3 regions of the Cellulosilyticum sp. ST5 genome follow, and region 1 is predicted to be linked to each of the others. Evidence: riboswitches for the same ligand, from Rfam matches in the RefSeq annotation. Region 1 holds a riboswitch; each other region holds the start of a gene.
What was found. Region 1 has a riboswitch for S-adenosylmethionine ahead of QTL86_RS09715 (methionine ABC transporter ATP-binding protein). Riboswitches for the same ligand answer to the same signal wherever they lie in the genome.

Region 1 (6,902 bases):
AAAGTTAGATTTAGCTCAGATGATAGAAGAACGCATTATGGCATTTGATACTTTAGAAATGGAAAATTTAATTCTTGAGATTATGAATAAAGAACTTAATAGGCTAGTATGGTTAGGCGCTTTACTTGGTGGTATTATGGGGTGTGTAATGAGTTTTTTCTAAGAGATAAAAAGTTATTTATGATTAGAAAAAGTGCTGATTTTCATAGGGGATAGGCATATTGACTAGAATAGTGTTGAATAAACCTAGGATTAGTGGTAAGATTCAATAAGAGGAAGTATATAAAGTCGCAATAACAGGAAGGGAGATGGACAATGAGACAGCAAAGAAAATGGGCAGTTTTTCTCATTATGAGTTTAATTGTAAGTACATTTTTAGTAGGTTGTAATGGGGAGAATGGGCCAAAGCCAACACAGGAAATTGAAAGCCCGTCACCTACCGCCACAGCAGAAACAACAGAAAGTAGCTATAATAGCGCTTTTGAAAAATATAATAACAATATTACTGAACTAGGGCTAGTTATTAATGCGCCAGATCAGGAAGCCATCAATAGCTTACCTCAGGTAGAAACCTATAAACAGATGGATACAAAAGATAATCTAATGATTATACCCAAATATAACGGTTCAAAAATTACAATTAGCAAAGTAGAGTATACAGGTGAACGCTTTATTGCAAAAGATACCTTATATGCAAAAGAAGGAACACCAGAAGGTTATGGTCTACTTCTGTATGCTGTAAGACCAGAAGGTATTCCGCAGATTATGATTACAGTGACCTACAAAAATAAAAGTATTGACTATGTTATAGCTGAAGATGGGAAAAATGGTCATGAAGGTATTGAATATCTAAAGCTTGAAACAGATGATATGGGGATGCCCCATTCAGGCGAAATGATTACACCTATTCAAGATGCTACATATTTAGAAGGTTTAAATCGTTTTAGTAGTTTTGATGTAGATTTTGATTTAGATGGTAGCAATGAAACCATTGAGGTCTACTGTCAAGGAGAAATAACGGATGATGGCAGTTATTTTTTAGATGATGGCCAAGTTTGGACCTTAGTTGTCAAAAAAGGTGATGATATTTATCCGTTATTTGAAAAAAGTTATATTCAATTAGGCGGCTTAGAATATTTAGTTTATATAGATTATAACGATTATGAAAGAGTACATGTATTAGTTCAGTATAAAGCTGGAGCAGGTATGATGACATTTGATTGTGTTTATGATGAAGAAACTGGTAACTTTAGGCGTGATACAGTTTATGAAGCAAGTAATATCAACATTTTGAAAGATTGGAAGTAAGATAGAAAACTGTGTTTAAAAGTGAGAGCTTTTAAACACAGTTTTTTGATGTAATCACATGATAATAGATAATAAAGAATTGTAAATAGATGATAGGTGATTTAGCAATAGCAGAAGGTTATGATTTTAAAAGTAAGTCTATAATGTTATGAAAATAAGTCCAAATGAAACATGCCTATCAATCAATTGACAATGATTATGTAAACACTTATGATAGAAGAAGTTGTTTTGAGATAAGTGAGAAGGATAGGTGAAGAATGTTGCTAGTTGTTGGTGGGATGATAGGTCTGGGAAAAACCAGTGTTGCAGAGCTTTTAGGAGAGCATTTTGGAACGGAAGTATTTTATGAAAGTGTAGATAATAATCCAATTTTACCTCTTTTTTATACTTCAAGTGAAGAAGAAATAGAAAAGAAAAGATATCCCTTTTTATTACAATTACATTTTTTAGATACACGTTTTAGAAGTATTAAAAGTGCATTGTATCATGATAATAACGTACTTGATCGTAGTATTTATGAAGATTGGTATTTTGCTAAAGTTAATAATGACCTAGGAAGAATCTCGGATTTAGAATTTCAAATGTATGATCGTTTGTTAGATAATATGATGCAAGAGTTAAAGGAACTTCCTAAGAAAGCACCTGATTTAATGATTTATTTAAAGGGATCATTTGAAACAGTGCTATCGCGTATTATGAAACGTGGTAGAAGCTATGAATTAGATGCACAGCTTGAAGCTTATTATAGACAACTATGGGAAGGATATGATGAATGGGTGATGAGTCATTATCATGCCAGTGAAGTTGTAGTCATTGATATGGATCGCTATGATGTAGTAAGCCGCAGGGAAGATGCGTTAGAAGTATTAGCATTAGTAGAAAGCAAATTAAAGATGATTAGAAAAAAATAGAAATTATTTCTTGACTTTTCAAATTAACATGATTATACTAAGTATCAATAGAAAAGCTTATCTAGAGAGGTGGAGGGAACAGGCCCTAGGATACCTCAGCAACCACACTTAAGTGAAAGGTGCTAATTCCTGCAGAACCTAAGGTTCTGGAAGATAAGGGCGGATGAATCAAAGCAAAGTAAACCTCTCTTATTTTTAGTGATCATTAAAAATAAGAGAGGTTTACTTTGTTTCTAGAAGGAGGAAAAAATGGAGAAAGTATTCAATCAGCCAATTATATCTTTACAGAATTTAAGTAAAACCTATTCAGTAGATCAAGGAACATTCACGGCATTAAAAGATGTTAACTTAGATATTTATAAAGGAGACATTTATGGCATCATTGGTATGAGTGGCGCTGGAAAAAGTACCCTCGTAAGATGTATTAATTATCTAGAAGAGCCAACCAAAGGTAAAGTATACTTTGATGGAAAAGATTTAGGTACATTAAGTGCGGTAGAATTTAGGAAAGCCAGGCAGTCTATGAGTATGATTTTTCAACAATTTAATTTGTTGATGCAACGTACAGCAGAAGATAATGTTTGTTTTCCATTAGAAATTGCAGGTATGAAGAAAAAAGAAGCAAGAGAAAAAGCTAAAGAGTTATTAGCGGTAGTTGGGTTAAGTGATAAAGCGAAATCATATCCTTCACAGCTTTCAGGAGGGCAGAAGCAAAGAGTAGCCATTGCTAGGGCATTAGCTACTAATCCTAAGGTGCTTTTATGTGATGAAGCCACATCGGCCTTAGACCCAAGTACAACTCAATCTATTTTAGCATTGCTAAAAGAAATTAATCAGAAGTTTGGTATTACCATTGTTATTATTACCCACGAAATGAAGGTTGTAGAGGAGATTTGTTCTCATGTTGCCATTATTGCAGATAGTCAAATTGTAGAGGTTGGAACAGTAGAAGAAGTGTTCACTCATCCTCAAAGTCAAGTAGGGCAGCAACTCGTTTATCCAAATGGCATGCCACCTAGTCAGTACATAGGCACGAAATGTGCACGCATTATTTTTGATGGCAGTTCAGCTTATGATCCAGCTATAGCAAGTATGATTTTAGAGTGTAAGGCTCATGTCAATATTATCTATGCAGATATGAAACAGGTAGGAGATAAAGCAATGGGACAAATGGTACTTCAATTGCCAGAGGATACAAGTCAAGCAATGCGTGTCTTAGATTACTTAAGACAAAGAGAACTAATTGTAGAGGAGGTTATGTAAAATGTGGGATGTTGAAATGATTAAAACCATTACAATAGGGATATTCGAGACCTTATACATGACCTTATTTTCTACTTTATTAGCTTATATGATAGGTTTACCTTTGGGTATAGCCTTAGTTGTTACAGAAAAAGGAAATTTATTGCCTAGTAAATGGCTTAACAGCATTTTAAATGTGATAGTCAATATAACACGCTCAGTACCTTTCTTGATTCTACTTATTTTTATTCAACCTTTTACAAGATGGGTGGTGGGAACCACTATAGGGTCAACAGCAACTGTTGTACCTTTAGTTGTAGCAGCAGCCCCTTTTATCGGGCGAATGGTAGAGTCTTCTATTAAAGAATTAGATCACGGCATTATCGAAGCAGCTCTTTCTATGGGAGCTACACCTTTTCAAATTATCTGGAAAGTGATGTTACCTGAAACGAAACCTTCTTTATGGATAGGTGCTTCTATTACAGCTACAACTATTTTAGGCTATTCAGCAATGGCTGGCTTTACAAGTGGTGGTGGTCTTGGAGATATTGCCATTCGTTATGGCTTTTATCGTTATCAAACAGAAGTGATGTTAGTAACGGTAATCTTATTAGTCATTATCGTTCAATGTATTCAAGGTATAGGTATGAAAATAGCAACAAAGCAAGATAAAAGAAAATAAATCTTAATGAAAACCAGGGGGAAATAAAATGAAAAAATTATTAACTTTAAGTTTGGTAGCTGTATTATCACTTTCACTTCTTGCAGGTTGTGGCAAAAGTGAAGCAAGTAATAAAATTGTTGTAGGAGCATCTACATCACCACACGCAGAGATTCTAGCAGTAGCAAAACCTATTTTGAAAGAAAAAGGCTATGATCTTGAAATTAAGGAGTTTTCAGATTATGTGCAGCCTAACCTAACACTTGAAAATAAAGAATTAGATGCTAATTATTTTCAACATAAACCTTATTTAGATGATTTTAATAGTAAGAATGGTACACATCTTGTATCAGTAGCAGCTGTCCACTATGAGCCATTTGGCATTTATCCAGGAAAATCATCTAGTATAGATGATATCAAAGATGGAGCTAAAATTGCGGTACCCAATGATACAACTAATGAGGCAAGAGCTTTAATGCTTCTTCAAGATTTAGGTATCATTACTGTAGATGAGTCAGCAGGTTTAGCAGCAACTAAAACAGATATTACTTCAAATCCTCGTAACATTGAAATAGTAGAAATTGAAGCAGCTCAGCTTGTACGTACACTTCAAGATGTGGATTTTGCAGTTATTAATGGTAATTATGCTATTCAAGGTGGACTTAATGTAGAAGAGGATGCTCTAGCAAAAGAGGCAGCAGATTCTTTAATGGCCCAAACTTATGCTAATATTTTAGCTGTACGTGAAGGCGACGAAAATAGAGAAGATATTAAAGCACTTATTGAAGCTTTAGGAAGCAAGGAAGTAAAAGACTTTATTGCAGAGAAGTACCAAGGTTCAGTGGTAAGCTTAAATTAATGATAGAGAGCTGTTGTATTAGCAATTTTATTTGTTAATACAACAGCTCTTTTTTATTTAGTACCATGCTATGAGATTAATAACATTAAATAGGAAGAAATTTGAATTCAACAAAATGACTTAGTAGGTGTCTTTACACATGTATTGATTATTTAAGAGGATGATGTTATATTAAATAAAGTATAACTTGATAAGTGAGGCGAGAAAATGAATGTAGTTAATACAATAGAGCAAATTAGGTCTTTAAAAAAACAAAAAAATGCACTTATTGTAGCACATTATTATGTAGATGATTCCGTGCAAGAAATAGCAGATTACGTAGGAGATTCTTATTATTTAAGCAAAGTATGCATGGATAGACCAGAACAACTGATTATCTTTTGCGGTGTTAGATTTATGGGGGAAAGTGCTAAGATTCTTAATCCTTATAAACAGGTAGTTATGGCAGAGGAGCATGCTGATTGCCCAATGGCTCATATGATAGAAATAGAAAAGATTAGAGAAATGCGAGCGGCTTATAAAGATTTAGCGGTTGTATGCTATATTAACTCAACCACAGAGATTAAAGCAGAAGCCGATGTGATCGTCACTTCCTCTAATGCTTTAGAGATTGTGGGTCAGCTACCCGAAAAAAATATTTTCTTTATACCAGATGAACATTTAGGTCGTTATATTGCTGAGCAATTACCAGAAAAAAATTTCATTTTTAATGATGGTTTTTGTCATGTACATACAAGTATTACAGTAGAAAGTTTAAAGACTGCTATGGCTGCGCAACCAGAGGCCAAGGTTCTAGTTCATCCAGAGTGCCCTAAAGTCATTACAGAATTAGCAGATTATGTAGGAAGCACTTCAGGTATTATTGATTACGCTACTCATGACCCTGCTGAGAAATTTATTATTGGGACTGAAATGGGTATTCTATATGAACTTAAAAAGAAAAATCCTCACAAGCAATTTTATGCCGTAGGTCACAGACAATTTTGTCCTAATATGAAACGCATTAGTTTAGAGGATGTCTACCATGCCCTAGATACATTAAAGCATCCTATTGAATTAGACGAAGAAATGAGAAGAAAGGCAGAAGGTGCTCTTAGTAAGATGCATCAATTGGCAAAATAAAATGAAACAAGCATATGATGTAGTCATTGTAGGGACAGGTGTTTCAGGATTATTTTGTGCACTTCATTTACCTGAGACTGTAAACATCTTAATGATTACCAAAGGTCAATTAGAAGAAAGTAACTCTTTTTTAGCACAAGGGGGCATTTGTGTTTTAAAAGATGCGGGGGATTTTGAAAGTTATGTAGAAGATACCTTAAAAGCAGGAAAATATGAAAATGATAGAACAGCTGTAGAAACCATGATTCGAGAATCTAGAGAAATCATTAATGAGTTAATTGCTTTAGGTGTAGATTTTGACAAGGAAAAAGGTGAACTCGTTTACACAAAAGAAGCAGCACACAGCACGAATCGCATTTTACATCACAAAGATGTAACAGGAAAAGAAATTACAAGTAAACTTTTAGCTGCCGTTAAACAAAGAGCTAATATCGAGCTATTAGAACAATGTACACTAGTAGATTTGATTAAAAATAATAAAACAGCATATGGGGTAATGGTCTATTATAAAGGAAGTTATCATGCCGTTTATGCCAAGGATATTGTACTTGCTACAGGTGGTATAGGGGGTGTTTTTAAAGCAAGCACCAATTTTTCACATCTAACAGGTGATGGAGTAGCTATTGCATTAAAACATCAGGTACAAGTAGCAGATATTCACTACATCCAGATTCATCCTACAACCCTCTATAGTCAAAAACAAGGGAAACGCTTTTTAATCTCTGAGGCTGTACGAGGAGAAGGTGCGTATTTGCTCAATCCTAAAGGAGAACGTTTTGTAGATGAGTTATTGCCAAGA
Region 2 (6,902 bases), 2.3 Mb from region 1:
AATAAGCTTTTTTAATCGTCCTAGGAATTCATCCATTAAAGACCTCCATCTCCCCCATTAGCATCATATAAGGTGTTACAACATGACTGCAAGGTGCTTAGCAAGACTTGAATAACGTTCTATTTCTTTATTGTTATCCACCATACGTTCCATAGTTTCAGTAAGTCCTACACCTACTACCATTTTTTTAGCACGAGTTACTGCTGTATATAATAAATTCCTATTAAGAAGCATAGGTGGCCCACTATGAATAGGTAAAATGACCACTGGATACTCGCTTCCTTGGGATTTATGGATGGTAATAGCATAAGCTAACTCTAGTTCATCTAATTGGTTAAACTCATATTCTACTACTTTTAAATCATCAAAAGTAACTACTAATAATTCTGCTTCTTCTTTAATACTGGTAATAATCCCACAATCTCCATTAAATACACCTGTTCCCTCGTCTATAGGCATACCACTTTTGCCTAATATTTTCCAAGGTGTGTTGTAATTATTTTTGATTTGCATCACTTTATCACCTTCTCTAAATAAGGTGCCTCTGTATTCTTTCTCAGGTTTCAATTGATGATGTGGATTCAAGGCTTCTTGAACAGCTTTATTAAGTTCGTTAACGCCAACTACTCCCTTACGCATAGGTGCCAAAATCTGAATATCTTTCAGGCTATCAAAGCCCTGGTATTTAGGCAATCTGGTTGTAATCAGCTCTATAATAGTCTCTTTAACTTCTTCTTGCATACTACGTTTCATATAGAAGAAATCTGTTCCTTTTTCATTACATATAGGATATTCACCTTTATTAATACGGTGAGCATTCATAACAATAGCACTCTTAGAAGCTTGTCTAAAAATCTGTACTAATCTTACTGTTGAAATCCTGCCACTTTTAATAATATCTTTCAAGACATTTCCTGCTCCTACAGACGGTAACTGGTCTGCATCTCCAATAAGTACTAAGCGTTGTCCTTCCACTACAGCTTTCATCAAAGCATGCATCAAAGTAATATCTATCATCGACATCTCATCTACTACAATAACATCCGCCTCTAATGGATTTTCTTCATTACGACTAAACATTTGCTTATTGGTATCTTCTCTCATGTAATTAATTTCTAAAAGTCTATGAATTGTCTGTGCTTCCATACCAGTGGCTTCACTCATGCGTTTAGCTGCTCTTCCAGTAGGTGCAGCTAAGAGCACATCTTCACCAGCTTTTTCTAGCATGTGTAAAATAGCATTAATCGTAGTAGTCTTTCCTGTTCCTGGCCCTCCTGTAATCACAGTCACCCCTTGAGTAAGTACTTGTCTAACAGCTTCTTTTTGTTCTTCTACTAATTCAATTTTTAGTTCCTTTTGTGTATTAATCAGCTCTTTTTCTACATCTAACTGACTATCTGCTTGATACAGAGCGGCTAAATCAATAAGTTTTCTAGCTACAGCCTGTTCACTGTAATAAAGATATGAAAGGAATATGCAAGGTACCACATCGTAATTCTTAATAATAATTTGTTTAGATAAGGTAAGCTCCAAAAGTGCATTTTCAAGTAATGGATGCTCATATTCATCTGCTTGTACATAATCATTATATTCATTTGGTAGTAATAGTTTCATGGCTTCTTCTAACAATTTATTTCTAGGAACATAAGTATGTCCATTAGCCGAAAAGCTATTAAGTACATATAAAATACCTGTTTTTATACGATGAGGATCATCTCTTGCTATCCCTACCTTAAAAGCAATCTCATCTGCTTTCTTAAAGCCAATACCAAATATATCATCCACTAAACGATACGGCGTATTCTTAACGACCTCTGTAGTCTTATCTTTATACTGCTTATATATTTTAATCGCATAAGTAGGTGTAATCCCATATTCTTGTAAAAATAGCATAGCACGTCTCAATTCATACTGAGTATGAAAAATTTCTCCGATTTCTTGTGCTTTTTTTTCACTAATGCCACTTACTTGAGCAAGTACGAGTGGTTCTTCCTCAATTATTCTAAAAGTATCTAACCCAAAATGCTTGACAATTTTCTTTGCTGTCTTGGCCCCTATGCCTTTAATGACACCAGAAGCTAGATATTTTTCCATTCCTTGTACCGTCTTAGGCATACTTCTCTCTAGCATTTCTACTCTTATTTGCCTTCCATATATGGGATGTGTGCTCCAGCTTCCTACAATTTTAACTTCTTCTCCGGCATAAATACCTGCCATTTCTCCCACGCAAGAAAGCTCTTCTCCTTCGTACTCTATGGTACAAACAGTATAACCATTTTCTGCATTTTGATAAATTATATCTTCTATTGTCGCTTCTAAAACCACTTGTTCGCTCAATTTATTCACCACTTTGCTTTCTTATCCATTTATCTTGTCCACAACTTTATTTAAAAAGTATAACATATCCACATTTAGGTCACAATGGCTTACTATTTTATGAAAATTATTGCCTTTCTTCTTTTAACTCATACGCATTTAAATTAAATGTAGCATAAAAAATAGGAACCATATACTTAACGGTTCCTATTTTTACTTTGTAGCTTATTCGTTTTCTTACATTTGTTATTTTGTAATTTCACATACCAAGCCAAGTTCAGCAAGTTGGTCTACTGAAACATATGATACACCTTTTTTAACAATAGATTTGATAGGCATATTATTTAACTCTTTAATATAAGTTGTTTTTGCTTTACTATCATAACCTACTGTAAGTCCAACCTTAGCTAAAGTAGCTTTAAGAGGTACATATGTTACACCTTTTTCTACAATACAATCTTTTTGTGCTACTTCAATAACTTGACTAGGTGTAGTCATAGCCATAAGGTCTTCCATAGTGTATACTTTTACACTTGTTGGGAAAGTAATTGCTTTTTTATCTACTTTTTTCACTTCTGATTTTTCAGCTACGCTAATATCAAATTTTTCTTTATCTACTGCTACTTTAATAGCGGCTGACATATCAGCTACATAGCTATCTTTATTGAATGTATAGCTTGCTTTTGCAGTACTACCAGTAACCATAGGTTTAATTATAGCTTTTGTTTCTGGTCCATAAATAGCTTTTGCTTGTGCAAGAGCTTCTTTGATTTGGTCATCTGTAAGACCCATTGCTTTATAAGTTTCTGTTAATGTAGCTGCTTGTGCATCAATAGCTTCTGCACAAAGATCAAAGAATGCATCTACTAATTGTGAATCTTTAAGTTCAACAGTATAAGTGTTATCTTTTTTGGTAACTGGAACCTCTACTTTAGAATTAGCATAAATATCAAAACCTTGACTTGATAGTTTCGTTATTTGCTCTTTGCTCATTCCTGACATTTCCATAGCACTTGTTAAATCAAGAGCTAAATAGTCTTTACTTACATCTACTAATGTTGATGGATCAACACCTGCCATAGCCGCTACATCTTTAATAAAGCTTGTACTTACATAGAACTTCATACCATCCATATAGAATTTAATAGGTGAAATTTTAAATGGTGCTTTTGTAACGTCAATCTTTTGACCAGAAAATTCAACATTCTTAATAGTCATAGTAGCTTCCATCTGTAAGTCTTTACTATTTGAATAACTTACAACTTCTGCATTTGCCTTAAATGATTCTCCTTGATAAGTAAAGCTTACGTCTAAATTACTTTTTGTCTCCATCGCTTCCCATGTAGAAACTGTCTTTAACTCATTAATTAGTTCTACACCTTGAGCATTACAACCTACCATAGTAAACATCATTACAAATGTTACCAATAAGGCTAATACTTTTTTCTTCATTACAAATCCCCTCCATAAACCAAATTAATAAAATATTTTTTATTTATACAGAATACTATAGCACATTTAGATTTCGATACCACTAGAATTTATGATTAATTAATAATTGTAATGTAGTTGTAATATTAATTCTTGTTCATGCAAAAAGCGTTGCTACGATTTTTCCTCGTAACAACGCTTTTTTATTTTAATCACTCTCTTACTCTCTCATCTCACAATTCATATACTCTTCTAAAAGGCACTCTAGACAGCAGGATTCAACCAAAGCTTTCCTATACGGATTATATTCTAGTCGCCTACTTCTCTGCTGCAGCTTTTAATATTTCAGCTTTATCAGTTCTTTCCCATGGTAAATCCACATCAATACGACCAAAGTGTCCATAAGCTGCTGTTTGTTTGTAGATAGGTCTTCTAAGATCTAACATCTTAATAATACCTGCTGGTCTAAGGTCAAAGTTATTACGAACAAGTTCTACTAATACTTCATCACTAACAACACCTGTACCATGTGTATTTACGAGTACTGATACTGGCTGTGCTACACCAATAGCATATGCAAGCTCAATTTCACATTTTTTAGCAAGACCTGCTGCTACAATGTTTTTAGCTACGTATCTAGCTGCATAAGCTGCTGAACGGTCTACTTTAGTTGGATCTTTTCCAGAGAAAGCACCGCCACCATGACTTGCATAACCCCCGTAAGTGTCTACAATGATTTTACGTCCTGTAAGACCTGAGTCTCCTACTGGTCCACCAATTACGAAACGTCCGGTCGGATTAATAAAATATTTTGTATCTGCATCCAATAAGTTCTCTGGAACAATTGGTTTAATAACATATTCCATAATGTCTGCATGAATTTGTTCTTGGGTTACTTCTGCTGCGTGTTGCGTTGAAACAACGATTGCATCAACTCTTATTGGTGTATCTCCATCATACTCCACAGTAACTTGTGTTTTACCATCTGGTCTAAGATAATTTAAAGTACCATCTTTACGTACTTCTGATAAACGTTTTGATAATCTATGAGCAAGTGAAATTGGCATTGGCATAAGTTCTGGTGTTTCATCACAAGCAAAGCCAAACATCATTCCTTGATCCCCTGCGCCAATAGCTTCAATTGCATCATCTGTCATCTCACCTTTTTTAGCTTCTAAAGCTTTGTCGACACCCATAGCAATATCTGCTGATTGTTCATCAAGTGCTACAATTACACCACATGAGTGTCCGTCAAAACCATACTCTGGTGCGTTGTAACCAATTTCATTAATAGTGTCACGAACTGTTTTATTGATATCTACATAACAATTTGTTGTAATTTCTCCCATTACTAATACAAGACCTGTTGTAAGTGCTGTTTCACAAGCAACTCTTGCATTTGGATCTTGCGCAAAAATAGCATCTAAAACTGCATCAGAGATTTGGTCAGCAATTTTATCTGGATGCCCTTCTGTTACTGATTCTGAAGTAAATAATCTTTTTGCCATATCATAGCCTCCTTTAATTTTGTGTAAGACAGAAAACCATATAAAAAACCCCTCATTAAAAATGAGGGGTTAGCGTTCGCACAGTCATCCTCATCTTACGTAATAAATACGTGGGAATTGGCACCTTAGCTTTAAACTAGGTTGCCGGGTTTCATAGGGCCCTGTCCCTCCACCTCTCTGGATAAGAATTTTTATTCTATTTTCGATTTATTTTAACATTATTATTTTTTATTGTCAACAAGAGGAACATTTCTTAAACTTCCTCTTCGGTTTTGATAGCTTCATTAGCCATTGCTGCTTTATTTTCATCACTAATCTGCATTTGAGCAGCATATGTATTGGTCATTTGTTTATACATAGCATCAGAAAGACCGATGCCCCCTGCTTTAACCATTTCATCACATAAATTATTGATGTAAGTATCCTCAAACATAGATTCATAATCACCTTTAGCTATCAAACTATCCCCTGAAAGCATAGATGATTTCATTTGCTTAAACATCATGCTGAGCATATAACCTTCAAGTTCATCACAAGCTTCTTTTAGTTCTGTGTCATCTTTCTTTGCCATAGCTTCTGATAAAATAGCCTCAAAATCTTTTGTTCCTGCTGTATCAGCAGACTCCGTAGCTACTTGCTTTTGCAAATCTAATAGACTTGAAACCCCTGAAATTTCCATCTAGCTATCCTCCTTAGCTCTTAAGCTGATTAGCTTGTCCTAACATATCATCGGCTGCTTTAATAGCTGTTGAGTTAATTTCATAAGCTCTTTGAGCAATAATTAAGTTAACCATTTCCTGTGCTATTTGCACATTAGAACCTTCTAGGTAACCTGTACGAATCGTTGTTTTAGTCAATCCATCATCATCAACCTCTGCTAAAGGCTCTCCGGAAGCTGGTGTTTCTTTATAAAGGTTATCTCCTACAGCCTCAAGTCCTGCTCTATTAGCAAATTGAACAATTCTTATTTGAGCTACATCCATTTCGAGTCCTGTCTCATCTAAATAATAAATATTTCCATCTTGCCCTATTTCAAGCTTATCCATAGGAATTTCTGTCCCTACTACAATAGACTCACCTTCTGTAGATAGTACTGGATGCCCATCGGCTGTAACTAACGCATAACTTCCTTCATCAGGAATCATAGCAAATCTAAAGCTACCATCCCTAGTATAAACCTCAGAACCATCTGTCTGACCAATAGCAAAAAAACCATTTCCAACTAAAGCAAGGTCTGATTCATTACCTGTTTCTTGAAGAATGCCATTTGTATAATCTCTAGAATTAGCTAGCGCACGTACACCATGCCCTACTTGTTTAACTGTAGGTGCCGCCTGTGCATTAGGATCATTAGCTTCTCCCATCGTTGTATAGAGCAAGCTTTTAAAGTTAGTTGTTTCTTTTTTATAAGCTGCTGTATTAACATTAGCCATGTTATTAGAAATGGTATCTACATTAAGTTGCTGGGCGGTCATACCTGAAGCCGCTGTATATAATGCTCTAATCATATTCTTCCTCCTATACTCTACCTAATTCATTAACAGCTTTACCAAGTAAACTATCTTGTACTTGAATCATTTTTTGATTTGTTTCATATGCTCTTGAAACGGTAATCATATCTACCATAGCAGTTACAGGATTAACATT
Region 3 (6,902 bases), 1.9 Mb from region 1:
CACACCTTTATCTATTTCAGAAAAAGCACCTTCTACAAGTCTTGCTAAAAAGGCTACTGCTGCTACTGTAAGTGGTACGGTTACTGCCTTTGCTCCTATAGTGGTGTGTAATAAAAAATCTGTAAAAGGATAAAGTAGGACCAGCAAAATAATAAATGGAATGGAACGAATAATATTAATCACAAATCCAGAGATTGCATTAACCACTTTATTTTTGTGTAACAAAGGAGAAGCTGTGATATAAAGTAATAAGCCAAGAACCGTCCCCAAAACGATTGCAATAATCATGGATATCCCTACCATGTAAACAGTTTCTGTTGTTGCCTGCCATAGAGCTTCTATTAATTCACCTGTTTTCATGCGATTTCACCCTCCTTTGGAATAATTAATTCTATTTCTTCAATATTTTCTCCTATATACTTAAGTGCCTCATTAATAGCTTTAACTTCTCCCTCTATACTAACTACCAAGACACCCACTGGCTTTTCTTGAATGTAATCAATGTGACCATGTAGAATGTTAAGTACAACATCATACTTCTTGTTGGTATAAGCAATAATAGGCTCTAGGCTCTTGTCACCCCTATAAGTCAGCTTGATGATTTCCCCCTTCGCTGCATTAATAATCTCCTCTGGTACCTTTATCTGAGTCTTTACTAATCTTTTGGTTAATGCTGATTGGGGACTAGCAAATAACTCGTAAGCGCTATTAACTTCTACAATTTCACCTTGACTCATTACTGCTACTTTTGAGAACAACCTTTTAGCTACCTCTAGTTGATGCGTGATAAACACAATAGTAATCCCCAACTTAGCATTAATTCCTTTTAAGATATCCACAATTTCCTCAGTTGTTTGCACATCTAATGCAGAAGTTGCTTCATCGCAAAGTAAAATCTTTGGATTCGCTGCTAAAGCTCTTGCTATACCTACCCTTTGTTTTTGCCCACCACTTAAACTAGCTGGATAAACATTTTCTTTATCTTCTAGGCCCACTAGCTCAAGTAATTCTTTAGTTCTAGTTTGCCTTTGAGCTTTAGGGTAATCCTGGACTTTAAGAGCAAACTCTATATTCTCCCCTACTGTTTTTCTTGAGATTAAATTAAAGTGTTGAAAAATCATGCCGATTTTCTTTCGTAATCCCCTAATCTCTCTAGAAGAAAGTTTTGTTACATCCTCTCCCTCTACAAAAACACTGCCTGAAGTAGGCTTTTGTAATCCATTAATGGTTCTTACTAAGGTGCTTTTACCTGCGCCACTCCCCCCAACTATTCCAAAGATTTCTCCTGGTTCTATATGAAGTGATACATTACTAACGGCATTAACGATTTGATTTTTTTGTTTAAAGCTTACATTTACTTGTTCAAAACGAATCATTGTAGCACCTCCTAAAAATGTTTTTTTATTTGCGTTAATCTCTCTAAAGCTAGCTCTAGTGTTTCTGGTTTTTTAGCAAAGTGGAAACGTATATATTGATTAACAGGTTCTTTGAAAAAACTAGAACCTGGTACAGCTGCTACGCCTACTTCTTTAATAAGTCTTTTTGCAAATTCGTAGTCTGATGAAACACCAAATTCTTCAATATCAACCATGACATAATAAGCACCTTCTGGCTTAAAGTACTTAAGTCCTATGCTATCAAGCCCTGACAAGAACAACTCTCTTTTCTTTCCGTATAACGCTGTAAGTTCTTTATAGTAGTCATCTTCTAATTTAAGTCCTACTGTTGCAGCTTCCTGAAGAGGGGCTGCTGCTCCTACTGTTAAAAAGTCATGTATCTTTTTACATTGATCAATAATAACCTTCGGTGCTATTACATAACCTAATCTCCAACCTGTAATGGAATAAGTCTTTGAAAGTGAACTACAAGAAATAGTTCTCTCAAACATGCCAGGTAGCGATGCAAAGTAATGATGTTTATATGGTTCAAAAACGATATGCTCATAAACTTCATCTGTAATGACATAAGCGTCATACTCTTTAACAAGCTGTGCAATGTCTAGTAGCTCTTCTTTAGTAAATACCTTTCCAGTTGGATTAGATGGATTACAGAGAATCAAAGCTTTAGCACCTGCTTTAAAAGCTGCTTCAAGTTCCTCTTTATCAAAGTTAAAGGCAGGTGGTTTAAGTGGAATGTAAATGGGCTCAGCTCCACAAAGCACTGTATCTGCTACATAGTTCTCATAAAAAGGTGAGAAGATAGCAACTTTGTCACCGCTATCGCAAATAGCCATCATAGCTGTCATCATGGCCTCTGTACTACCACAAGTGACTACGATATTTTCATCTGGGTTTAATTTAATCCCCATAAAATGTTCTTGCTTCTTGGCTAAAGCTTCTCTAAAATTTTGTGCTCCCCAAGTCACTGCATATTGGTGCGGCCCCTCTATGGCTACCCTTTGTAATTCTTCTATTAATGCCTTAGGTGGATCAAAATCAGGAAAACCTTGTGAAAGGTTAATAGCCCCATGTTGATTAGCAATACGCGTCATCTTCCTAATCACGGATTCTCCAAACCCATCTAATCTATGACTTAACTTACTCATCTTGTTTCCTCCCTTTAATTAACCTTGATCTTGTAGTTTCTTTCATTTTTCCGTGTTTTTCTGCCTACTTCATTTAAAAGTAATATTTTACAAACTATAAAAGCTGCTTTCTTAAGATAAGAAAGCAGCTTTTAAAATTCACTATGCTACATACTCTTATCTTCCAAACCACTTCTGGTTTGCTGGAATTAGCACCTTGAGCATTTTATAACATGTTCAGGTTGCCGGGCGTCACTGGGCCAGTCCCTCTGCCTCTCTGGATAAGAAATTATTCACTTGGTTTTATTTCCTAGTTGTTTTATATGTTTAGTAGTATATTTTTATTTTTTTAAATTGTCAACTATTTTTTAATATATTTTTTTATTTTATTTTCTTTTTAATTTCCCTTGAAGTTACTAGGAATTTCTTTTTTTATAGAACCATTAATGGATAAGTTTTATTTATTATTATTTTCTTATTTGCTTTAGTCTTTGACTATCAATAACTTTTTCTTTTTGGACTGTCACATTTTTAATTCCTTTAAAATAAATATATTTACTAGGAATTAAATTTGATGTATACTCTCTTTAATTTAAAAAATTTGATATATTGTAAAATTTATTACCAATTTAAAGGAGGTTATTTTATGAAATTTGAATCAAAGGTTATCCATGGTGGTATCTCTGAAGATGCCTTTACAGGCGCAGTTAATATTCCTATTTATCAAACATCTACTTTTAGACAAGAAGGGATTGGTAAACATAAAGGCTTTGAATATGCACGCACAGGTAATCCTACAAGACAGGCTTTAGAAGAACTTATTAAAGATCTAGAAGGTGGCATCGCTGGTTTTGCTTTTGCTTCTGGTTTAGCCGCTCTTTCTACAGTCCTTATGCTTTTTAAAACAGGAGACCATATTCTTCTATCTGATAATGTCTACGGTGGTACTTTTCGAGTAGTCGATAAGGTATTCGTTCATCTTGGCATTTCTTATTCTCTAGTAGATACTTCCGACCTTGAAGCTGTTCAAAAAGCTATCACGCCTACTACTAAAGCCATCTTTATTGAAACACCTACTAATCCATTAATGAAAATCACAGACCTATCAGCAATTAGTACACTTGCCAAAAGTCATAACCTCATTTCGGTTGTTGACAACACGTTTTTAACCCCTTATCTTCAACGTCCTATAGAACACGGCATAGACATTGTTGTTCATAGCGGCACCAAATATTTAGGCGGACATAGTGATGTGGTTGCTGGGCTTGTAGTTGTTGCTCATGAAGACCTTAAAGAACGACTTGGCTTTTTACAAAATGCTGTAGGTGGGATACTTGGTCCCCAAGATAGCTTTTTACTTATAAGAGGTATTAAAACATTGGCTATTAGATTAGAAAAGGCTCAAGCTAATGCTAAAGCGATTGTTGATTTCTTACACACTCTACCTCAGGTAAGTAAAATCTATTATCCAGGTTTAGGCGCTATGATTTCTTTTGAACTTAGTGACCCCGAGGTCGCTCTAAAGCTCGTAGAAAATGTTAAACTCATTGCTCTGGCAGAAAGTCTAGGAGGCGTAGAAAGTCTTATTTGCCTTCCAGCAGCTATGACGCATGCTTCTATTCCTGTAGAACAAAGAAAGGCCTTAGGTATAACAGATGGTTTACTTCGTCTTTCTGTAGGCATCGAAGATGCTGACGACTTGATAACTGATTTAACCCATGCACTTAATCTTTCTATCTCTGAAGGAGGTACATCTCATGCACTATATTAATGATATTCGTGAACTTATTGGTAATACCCCACTCTTAAAACTCAATCATATTTCTCCTAATCCTGATATTAATATCTTTGGTAAACTAGAATATCTAAACCCAGGGGGAAGTGTTAAAGACCGTATTGGCCTAAAGATCTTAGAAGATGCCGAAAAAAATGGGCTACTTAAACCTGGCTATACCATCATCGAAGCTACTGCTGGTAATACCGGTATAGGCCTTGCCATGGCTGCCTTTGAAAAAGGCTATCAACTTAAAATTGTTATTCCTGCTAAGTTTGCTATTGAAAAACAAATACTAATGCGCGCCTTAGGTGCAGAATTAATTGTTACTCCAACAGAAGAAGGTATTGAAGGTGCTGTTCAAAAAGCAGAAGAATTAGCAAAGCAAATCCCAACTAGCTTTATGGCTAAACAGTTCGATAATCTCTCTAATAGAGAAGCTCATCGTCAAACAGGTAAGGAAATCTATGATGCCCTTGATGGGAAGATAGATATCCTCGTAGCAGGAGCAGGCTCCGGTGGTACTATTATTGGCATTGCCTCCTATTTAAAAGAGAAAAATCCCAACATCAAAATTGTACTCAGCGACCCTAAAGGCTCTATTCTAGGAGGTGGGGAAGAAGGTACCTACCATATTGAAGGTATTGGTAATCATTTCATTCCTTCTTTATTTGATGCTTCCTATGTCGATGAGGTAGAGAAAATTTCCGATGAAGAAGCTTATTACTATGTACAGCTATTAGGCAAAAAAGAGGGTGTATTGGTTGGTTCTTCTTCTGGTGCAGCTATGGCTGGTGCCATTAAGCAAGCTTATAAAGCTAATGGTAAGGTTAATATTGTAGCCATCTTCCCTGACCGAAGCGAGCGCTACTTTAGCCAGAATCTTTATAACTTCGATATGAATCTCTCTGACTATCGCTTTAATGACCTATTTGATAGTTGGGCTACTCATTATGACGAAACTGTTTACACAAAAAAGGGTGAGTATTATGAAGTCTTTAAAAACTACGAAGAAATTTTAAGAGAAACTGTCTCTTTTATTAATTCACCTACTTCTGCTACAGTCTTAGATATTGGTTCTGGTACAGGTAATCTAGGAGCCGTTGCAGCTAATTCAGGTTATAAAGTAACTGCCATTGAGCCAAATGCTAAAATGAGAGAATTAGCGTCAGCTAAATATCCTCATATTCCTGTTCAAAATGGTTCTTTTCTCTCTTTAGATATTCCTGATGCAAGCGTGGATGCTATTATTTCTAGCTACGCTTTCCACCACTTACAAGATGAAGAAAAAGCTAAATCTATAGCCTTTATGGCTTCTAAGCTTCGCCAAGGCGGTCAAATTATTATTGCAGATACCATGTACGAATCTCCCGAGGCTGCTTCAGCTGTATTAAATTGGGCTGAAAACTATGGCTTTACTCATCTTGCTCAGGATTTAAAAACTGAATTCTATACCACTCACGAAATCCTCGCTCATGCATTTGAAACGGCTAATTTCCGGGTAAGCTTTAAGCAAATGAATCAATTCGTATGGATTTTAGTTGCCACTTTGAACGCATAGTTTATCATATTCATACTCCTAAACCGCATAAACTATTACGACACCTTATGATAAAGGAGTGTTACTTATGTTTGATCCAAGAGATACTTGCCTTTTAGATGATGCACTTGCAAGATTTGATGAACTTGTAAACGCTCCTTGTCTACATGAGCTGACTCATTTCCCAGTATCTCCTTCTGAGACTCCTCCTGCCTGCTTAGGCTTTATTCAAATTGAAGGCTTTCCTGTCACAGATACCTTTAAAGCATTTTCCTTTGTTTTAAATGCTCTAGAAAGCCTTCAAATAACCATTGGCTATGTTATACAAGTGCGCAATGAACAACTTTCTATTTATATTGGTATTAAAGGGGATGAATTTTTCTGCGTTGCTCTTGAAATTTTAAAAAATGGGCTAATTCAAACCTTTCCTGGTATTCAACTTCATGAATTAACACCTGAGGAAAGTTGTGAACTAATTGATCAGCTCTTTAGTCCTTGTAAACATAACTCACTTGCAACTATTTCTGTTATCCCTAATACAAGTACCACAACACCCATACTCACTTCATTTAATAATTTAATGGGAAGAAATGAGGACTTTGTTCTTTTTTTATTAGCAACACCCGTGTCTCTTTGTCACATACGATCTATACTCAACGAACTTATTTGTCTATTTAATATCTTGTCTGGCTTCTCTCAAGGTAATCATACTGCTTCCAAAGGCTTAAATAAGAATGGTTCTACTACTGTTACACGTTCTAATACCGAAACCAATGGTAGGAGTTGTACAGACACAAATACTTCTGGCAGTAGTCATAATTCTTCTCAATATAAAAATATAACATCTTCTACTTCTCTTTCTTTAGCAAATAATAAATCTCTGGGAGTTAGCCTGCTTTGTAATGACTCTTGTGGACACGCAACTAATACTAGCCGTGCTTCTGCTGAGGGTATTACTAATAGTGAAGCTGTTGCTTGTTCTAATAGCCGCCTTACTGCTACTAATCTAACAGAAAACGAAGCCATCGTTTTTAGTATTCAGAATAAGTGCGTCGTAGATGCCT

Region 2: it holds a riboswitch for S-adenosylmethionine, as region 1 does, so the genes downstream of both, metK (methionine adenosyltransferase) here and QTL86_RS09715 (methionine ABC transporter ATP-binding protein) in region 1, are expected to answer to the same signal.
Region 3: it holds a riboswitch for S-adenosylmethionine, as region 1 does, so the genes downstream of both, QTL86_RS18980 (pyridoxal phosphate-dependent aminotransferase) here and QTL86_RS09715 (methionine ABC transporter ATP-binding protein) in region 1, are expected to answer to the same signal.

The regions. Positions count from the first base shown of each region.
Region 1 covers NZ_CP132338.1:1,988,576-1,995,477, reverse strand. Annotated here, with positions in the region: gene QTL86_RS09730 (DUF445 domain-containing protein) at 1-163, shown strand, start outside; gene QTL86_RS09725 (hypothetical protein) at 316-1,308, shown strand; gene QTL86_RS09720 (deoxynucleoside kinase) at 1,566-2,219, shown strand; SAM riboswitch class I at 2,274-2,379, shown strand; gene QTL86_RS09715 (methionine ABC transporter ATP-binding protein) at 2,469-3,482, shown strand; gene QTL86_RS09710 (methionine ABC transporter permease) at 3,484-4,143, shown strand; gene QTL86_RS09705 (MetQ/NlpA family ABC transporter substrate-binding protein) at 4,172-4,981, shown strand; gene nadA (quinolinate synthase NadA) at 5,189-6,103, shown strand; gene QTL86_RS09695 (L-aspartate oxidase) at 6,105-6,902, shown strand, end outside.
Region 2 covers NZ_CP132338.1:4,540,718-4,547,619, reverse strand. Annotated here, with positions in the region: gene QTL86_RS21690 (ComF family protein) at 1-36, opposite strand, end outside; gene QTL86_RS21685 (ATP-dependent RecD-like DNA helicase) at 76-2,346, opposite strand; gene QTL86_RS21680 (hypothetical protein) at 2,563-3,768, opposite strand; gene metK (methionine adenosyltransferase) at 4,065-5,255, opposite strand; SAM riboswitch class I at 5,343-5,443, opposite strand; gene QTL86_RS21670 (rod-binding protein) at 5,509-5,934, opposite strand; gene QTL86_RS21665 (flagellar hook-basal body protein) at 5,948-6,763, opposite strand; gene flgF (flagellar basal-body rod protein FlgF) at 6,774-6,902, opposite strand, start outside.
Region 3 covers NZ_CP132338.1:3,936,426-3,943,327, reverse strand. Annotated here, with positions in the region: gene QTL86_RS18990 (methionine ABC transporter permease) at 1-360, opposite strand, end outside; gene QTL86_RS18985 (methionine ABC transporter ATP-binding protein) at 357-1,376, opposite strand; gene QTL86_RS18980 (pyridoxal phosphate-dependent aminotransferase) at 1,388-2,545, opposite strand; SAM riboswitch class I at 2,699-2,812, opposite strand; gene QTL86_RS18975 (trans-sulfuration enzyme family protein) at 3,171-4,295, shown strand; gene QTL86_RS18970 (pyridoxal-phosphate dependent enzyme) at 4,282-5,859, shown strand; gene QTL86_RS18965 (hypothetical protein) at 5,927-6,902, shown strand, end outside.